3 regions of the Micrococcus sp. Mcc28 genome follow, and region 1 is predicted to be linked to each of the others. Evidence: predicted binding sites of a transcription regulator. Region 1 holds the regulator's gene; each other region holds the start of a gene.
The links. Region 1 encodes HrcA, which represses chaperone genes, less so after heat shock. Its sites were predicted from a motif close to TTNGCACTCGNNNNNNNCGAGTGCNAA; they were not measured.

Region 2: the regulator HrcA is predicted to act here: its motif matches at 1,035-1,061, upstream of groL (chaperonin GroEL).
Region 3: the regulator HrcA is predicted to act here: its motif matches at 1,687-1,713, upstream of groES (co-chaperone GroES).

Annotation. Positions count from the first base shown of each region.
Region 1 covers NZ_JALJRH010000020.1:18,103-20,366, forward strand. Annotated here, with positions in the region: gene dnaJ (molecular chaperone DnaJ) at 1-308, opposite strand, end outside; gene hrcA (heat-inducible transcriptional repressor HrcA) at 384-1,397, opposite strand; gene NR073_RS09940 (DUF3097 family protein) at 1,568-2,264, shown strand, end outside.
Region 2 covers NZ_JALJRH010000003.1:18,882-21,145, reverse strand. Annotated here, with positions in the region: gene groL (chaperonin GroEL) at 1-901, opposite strand, end outside; gene NR073_RS01970 (LytR C-terminal domain-containing protein) at 1,222-2,214, opposite strand; gene NR073_RS01965 (DUF3263 domain-containing protein) at 2,218-2,264, opposite strand, start outside.
Region 3 covers NZ_JALJRH010000007.1:99,450-101,713, reverse strand. Annotated here, with positions in the region: gene groL (chaperonin GroEL) at 1-1,105, opposite strand, end outside; gene groES (co-chaperone GroES) at 1,214-1,510, opposite strand; gene NR073_RS05480 (hypothetical protein) at 2,152-2,264, shown strand, end outside.

The DNA of each region.
Region 1 (2,264 bases):
CCGCCCTGGCCGGCGGCGTTCATGAAGGTCTCGAAGATGTCGGCGAAGCCCCCGAAGCCGCCCGTCCCGCCGAAGCCGCCCGGGAAGCCGGCCTGGCCGTTCTCGTTGCCCGTCGTGTCGTAGGCCCGGCGCCGGCCCTCGTCCGAGAGCACCTCGTAGGCGTGGGAGATGCGCTTGAACTGCTCGGCCGCCTCCGGGTCGGGGTTGACGTCCGGGTGGTGGGTGCGCGCGAGCTTGCGGTAGGCGCGGCGGATCTCCTCGGTGCTGGCGTCACGGCTGACGCCGAGCGTCTCGTAGTGGTCGGTCACGGTGGGGATTCCTCTCGGGGAGAGCGGGACGTGGGGCGATGCGGGACGGGGCCCGCCAGGACGCGCGGAGGCGCGTCAGGTGGTCAGGATGCGGGAGAGATAGCGGGCGATCGCCCGGACGGCGGCCATGGTGCCCGGATAGTCCATCCGGGTCGGGCCGATGACACCGACCTTCGCCACGGCGCCGGGGCCGTAGGCGGCCGCGACCACCGAGGTGTCCGCGAGCGATCCGGCGTTCTCGGAGCCGATCCGCACGGACACCCCGTGGGCGTCCTGCTCCATCTCCGTGAGCAGGCGCAGCAGCACCACCTGCTCCTCGAGCGCCTCCAGGATCGGCCCGATGGACGCGCCGAAGTCCCCCGGGGAGCGGGCCAGGTTGGCGGTGCCGGCCAGGACGATGCGGTCCTGCCGGCCGGCCTCGAGCAGGTCGTGGACGGCCGCGGCCACGAGGGCGGCGGACTGCCGGTGCTCCGGGCGGACCCGGGTGACGACGTCGTCCACCACGGTAGCCGCCTGCACCGGACCGAGCCCCAGCAGGGCGTCCAGCAGGAGGCCGCGGAGCACGGACAGCTCCGCCTCCTCGACCGGACGGTCCAGCACGGCGTGCCGCTGGTCCACCCGCCCCGTGGACAGGATGAGGACCACGAGCACGCGCGTGGGCGCGAGGGAGACCAGTTCGAGGTGGCGGATCGTGGAGCCGTCCTCGTGGGGGAACTGCGCGACGGCGACCTGCTGGGTCAGCTGGGCCAGGAGGCGCACCGTGGACTCCATCATGTGCTCGGTGTCCGTCTCCGGATCCAGCAGGGTCCGCACGGCCCGGCGCTCGGCCGGGGACAGCGGCTTCACCTCGGAGAGGCGGTCGACGAACACGCGGTAGCCCTTGTCCGTGGGGACGCGCCCGGCGGAGGTGTGCGGGGCCACGATGAGGCCCTCCTCCTCGAGCGCAGCCATGTCGTTGCGCACGGTCGCGGAGGACACGCCCAGGGCGTGCCGTTCCACGAGCGCCTTGGAGCCCACGGGCTCGCGCAGCGCCACGTAGTCCTCCACGATCGCCTGGAGCACCTGCAGGCGGCGGGGCTGCTCCGACATCTCGGTCCTCCTCTGGTCCGTCGGGATCCGGGGCGACCCCGGAGGTGCCCCTGGCTGGCACTCCGGCGGGTCAAGTGCCAATGCTACCGTCCGACCCGGGGGACGACCCGACCGGCCCGCACGGCTTCGCTCACGGTGATCGCCCGCCCCCGTTGCTACCGTGCTCTCCCATGGACTGGAGCAGCTGGGGCCCCGCGGGCCACGACGACCTGACGCGCCGCCCCGCCCGGACCGTCCCCGATGTGCCCGCCACCCCCGGCACGGTGGTCGAGGACGTGGCCTCCGGGTTCACCGGGGCCGTGATCGGCATCGAGCGCTCCGGCGGCGTGCACGTGGTGGTCCTGGAGGACCGTCGCGGCGTGCGCCGCGGCTTCCCCCTCGGCGGCGGCTTCTGGATCGACGGCGAGCCCGTGACCCTGGTCCCCCCGACCGCCGCGGCCCCGGCGGCGCCGGCCCGCACCGCCTCCGGCTCGCGACGGGTCGAGGGGGCGCGGGCCCGCACCGCTCGCGCCTCTCGCATCTGGGTGGAGGGCGTGCACGACGCCGAGCTGGTGGAGAAGGTGTGGGGCGAGGACCTGCGCCTCGAGGGCATCGTCGTGGAGCCCCTGCACGGCGTGGACGACCTCGCCGGGGCGATCCGTGCGTTCGCCCCCGGTCCGCGGCGCCGGCTCGGGATCCTCGTGGACCACCTCGTCACCGGGTCCAAGGAGGAGCGCCTCGCGGCCGAGGCCATGCGCGTGCCGGGGGCCGCGGGCAACGTGCTCATCCTCGGTCACCCCTACGTGGACGTCTGGCAGGTCATCAAGCCCTCCGTCCTCGGCATCCCCGCGTGGCCCGTCGTGCCGAAGGGGCAGGACTGGAAGACGG
Region 2 (2,264 bases), on a different contig from region 1:
AGGAGATGACCTGGCCGCCGGTGAGGATGGCGATGTCGGCGAGCATGGCCTTGCGGCGGTCACCGAAGCCCGGGGCCTTCACGGCCACGGACTTGAAGGTGCCGCGGATCTTGTTGACCACGAGGGTGGCCAGGGCCTCGCCCTCGACGTCCTCGGCGATGATCAGCAGCGGCTTGCCCGACTGCATGACCTTCTCGAGGATCGCCACCATGTCCTTCACGGAGGAGATCTTCGAGTTGACGATGAGGATGTAGGGATCCTCGAGGACGGCCTCCTGGCGGTCCGCGTCGGTCACGAAGTAACCGGAGATGTAGCCCTTGTCGAAGCGCATGCCCTCGGTGAGCTCGAGCTCGAGGCCGAAGGTGTTGGACTCCTCGACGGTGATGACGCCCTCCTTGCCGACCTTGTCCAGGGCCTCGGCGATGAGGGAGCCGATCTGCTTGTCCGCGGCGGAGATCGAGGCGGTGGCCGCGATCTGGTCCTTGGTCTCGATCTCGCGGGAGGCGGAGAGCAGCTCAGAGGTGACGGCCTCCACGGCCTTCTCGATGCCGCGCTTCAGGGACAGCGGGTCGGCGCCCGCGGCCACGTTGCGCAGGCCCTCGCGGACCAGCGCCTGGGCCAGCACGGTGGCGGTGGTGGTGCCGTCGCCGGCGACGTCGTCGGTCTTCTTGGCGACCTCCTTGACGAGCTCCGCGCCGATCTTCTCGTACGGGTCCTCGAGCTCGATCTCCTTGGCGATGGAGACGCCGTCGTTGGTGATGGTGGGGGCGCCCCACTTCTTCTCCAGCACCACGTTGCGGCCGCGGGGGCCGAGGGTCACCTTCACGGCGTCGGCCAGGGTGTTCAGGCCCTTCTCCAGGCCGCGGCGGGCCTCTTCGTCGAATGCGATGGTCTTGGCCATGTGCAGGTCCTTTCTGTACGTCGGCTTCCTACTTCTGGTGGCTGACCCGCGCCGATGCCCGCGACGGACGGCCCCTGGGGGCCTCATCGGTGGACAGGTCCTCCTCCACGGCGCCGGACCGACCGGGGTACGGCTGGCAGTCGCGCCTTCGGAGTGCTAACCCCATTATGAGCACTCGCACCGGGAGAGTGCAAAGGGTCCGCGGTGCGGGAGCCCGCTCTTCCGCGGACGGCGGACGGCCCCCGGCAGAACGCCTCGGGAGGCGCCCCGCCGGGGGGCCGGGAAGGGTGCGCGTCCGGCACGGCCGCACGGCGGGCGGGTCAGCCGGTGACGACCACCGCGACGCCGTTCACCTGCAGGTTCGGGGTCTGCATGACCGGGAAGCCGAGCTCCTTGCCGACCGCCTCGGCGGCGGCCTTGTTGGCCGAGCCGTTGTACAGGACGGTGGAGGACTGGATGCCGTAGCCGCTCCAGTTCTTCGCGTCCACCGAGGTGTAGCCGGCGCTCGTGAGCCGCTGCGCGTAGGAGGCGGCGAGGCCCTGGGTACGGGTCGCGTTGTACACGGTGACGTGGGTGCCGCGCACGGCCGCGGACTGCGCGGCCGCACGAGAGCTCGACGCGGCCGCGGACTGCGAGCGCGAGGCGTCCGCCGCGGCAGCCGAACGGGACGCGGCGGCGCGCGAGGACTCCGCCGCCTGGGCGGCCGAACGGGACGCGGCGGCGCGCGAGGACTCCGCCGCCTGGGCGGCCGCCGCCGACCGAGACGCCTCTGCGGACTGCGCGGCGGCCTCGGAACGCGAGGCCTCCGCCGCCTGTGCCGCGGCGGCGGCACGGGACGACTCGGCGGCCTCGGCGGCCTCGGCGGCGGCTCGAGAGGACTCGGCGGCCTCGGCGGCGGCCGCCTCCTGCGCCGCCCGCGAGGACTCGGCCGCGGCCGCGGAACGGGACGCCTCCGCCGCGTCCTCGGACGGGGTGGGGGACTCGGTCGCGGGTGCAGTCGACGCCGACGCGGAGGACGCCGAGGAGGACTCGGACGACGCCGACGCCGACGCCGACGTCGACGTCTCGGCCGCCGGGGCCGTCGTCGAGCTCTCGGCGGCGACGGGCTCCGAGCGGTCACCGGTGAGCCACGGCAGGACGACGCCCACGAACAGGCCGGCGAGCAGGACGAGGCCGGCCACCCAGAGCAGCGGGCTCAGGCGGCGACCCCCGCCCGTGGCGGTCGCGCCGGCGGCGGCGAAGGACTCGCGGTGCGCGCCGCGCTGGTCCGTGTACTCGGGGACCTCGTCGAAGCGGTCGGGCTGGTAGGCCATGGGTCAGTTCTCCTGGCGGGAAGCGGGCGTGGACGGCGCCGGATCCGCGG
Region 3 (2,264 bases), on a different contig from region 1:
GCTTGGCGAGGCGCTCCTGGAGCTTCTCGCGGTCCCAGTCGGAGTCGGTCGCGGCGGCCTCGGCCTTGATCTGGGCGACCCGGGCCTCGACGTCCTCGGCCGCACCGCCGCCGTCGACGATGGTGGTCTCGTCCTTGGTGACGGTGATGCGGCGGGCGGAGCCGAGCACGTCCAGGTCGGCCTGCTCGAGCTTCATGCCGAGGTCCGGGGAGACGACCTGGGCGCCGGTGAGGATCGCGATGTCCTGCATCATGGCCTTGCGGCGGTCGCCGAAGCCCGGGGCCTTGACGGCCACGACGTTCAGGGTGCCGCGGATCTTGTTGACCACGAGGGTGGACAGGGCCTCGCCCTCGACGTCCTCGGCGATCACGAACAGCGGCTTGTTGGCCTGCAGGACCTTCTCCAGCAGGGGCAGCAGCTCCTGCACGTTGGAGATCTTGCCCGAGTTGATCAGGACGTAGGCGTCCTCGAGCACGGCCTCCTGACGCTCGGCGTCGGTGACCATGTACGGGGACAGGAAGCCCTTGTCGAACTGCATGCCCTCGGTGACGTCCAGCTCGGTGGAGGTCGTGGAGGACTCCTCGATGGTGATGACGCCGTCGGTGCCGACCGTGTCGAACGCGCGGGCCAGCAGCTCGCCGACCTCGTCGTTCTGGGCCGAGATGGCGGCCACGTGGGCCACCTCCTGGCCCTCGACCGGGCGGGCGTTCTCCTGCAGGCGCCGCTCGACGGCGGCCACGGCCACCTCGATGCCCTTCTTGACCTCGCCCGGCGCGGCGCCGGCGGCGACCTGGCGCATACCCTCGTTCACGAGGGCCTGGGCCAGCACGGTGGCGGTGGTGGTGCCGTCGCCCGCGATGTCGTTGGTCTTGGTGGCGACCTCCTTGGCGAGCTGGGCGCCCATGTTCTCGTACGGGTCCTCCAGCTCCACCTCACGGGCGATCGTGACGCCGTCGTTGGTGATGGTGGGGGCGCCCCACGCCTTGTCGAGCACCACGTTGCGACCCTTGGGGCCGAGGGTGACCTTGACGGTGTCGGCGAGCTTGTCGATGCCGGCCTGGAGGGCGCGGCGTGCGTCGTCGTTGAAAGCCAGCTGCTTGGCCATGACGGACGCTCCTTTCGTTCAGGGAGTCAGGGGGTGCGGGGACGCGAGGGGCCCGGGGCGCGCGCACCGGTGCGGTGCGCGCCGCTCACCGGGCCCGTCGCGGCGGGGTCACTTGGTGACGACGGCCAGCACGTCGCGGGCGGAGAGCACCAGGTACTCCTCGCCGCCGACCTTGACCTCGGTGCCGCCGTACTTGGAGTACAGCACCACGTCACCCTCGGCGACGTCGACCGGCACGCGGTTGCCGTTCTCGGCGACCCGGCCCGGGCCCACGGCCACGACCTGGCCCTCCTGCGGCTTCTCCTTGGCGGTGTCCGGGATCACGAGGCCCGACGCGGTGGTCTGCTCGGCCTCCAGGGGGCGGACAACGATGCGATCCTCAAGGGGCTTGATGGAGACAGACATGCTGCACACTCCTTCTTCGTCGACGTGCGGCTCCGGCGGGCTCGCCGGACCGCTGATGCTGTGGTCTGCGGGTGCGCCACGGGCGTCAGACCCTCCGTCGTCGCGGTGCCGGACGGTCCACCTCGGGCATTGGCACCCGGTACCCCCGAGTGCCAGTGCCCACTCTACTCCGGGTTCTGGCACTCCTTCAACATGAGTGCCAGCCGTGTCCCCGCCGTCCGCCGTGGGCGGAGGGCGCGGGGCGCGGTGCGGTGGGATGCCGTGGGGCGGCGGGCGGGGCGGGTTCCGGGCCCGGGCCCGGGAGCATACGGAGTGGTCACGACTGCGGCCCGCAACCTGTCCCTCCCCCACTCCCCGCCCTCCCCCCTCCCCCCTCCGTGGGCAGAAACCACACCCCCGCCCATCGCGTGGGCAGCATCCGCAGGTTTTCGATCTCCGTGGGCAGAAGCGCCCTCTCTTCTGCCCACGGATGTTGCGTGGGCGGAACTCCTCGCAGTTCTGCCCACCGAGCCATGACGACGTCGTCCCGGCGGGACAACCGGCCGCCGCCGAGTCCTGCACAGCCGGCCCACCCCGCGCCGGTGTGCACAGACACGCGGCCCGCCCGGCCGTCGTCAGGCCGACCGCGTCAAGGTCGACCCATGTCCTTCGCCCCCGATCTCCCCCTCGTCCCCGTCTTCACCACCCGCGACGTGCTCGAACGCGGTCTGCCGCCCAGCCGGGTGCGGCGGTCCGACGTCCTCCGCCTCGCCCG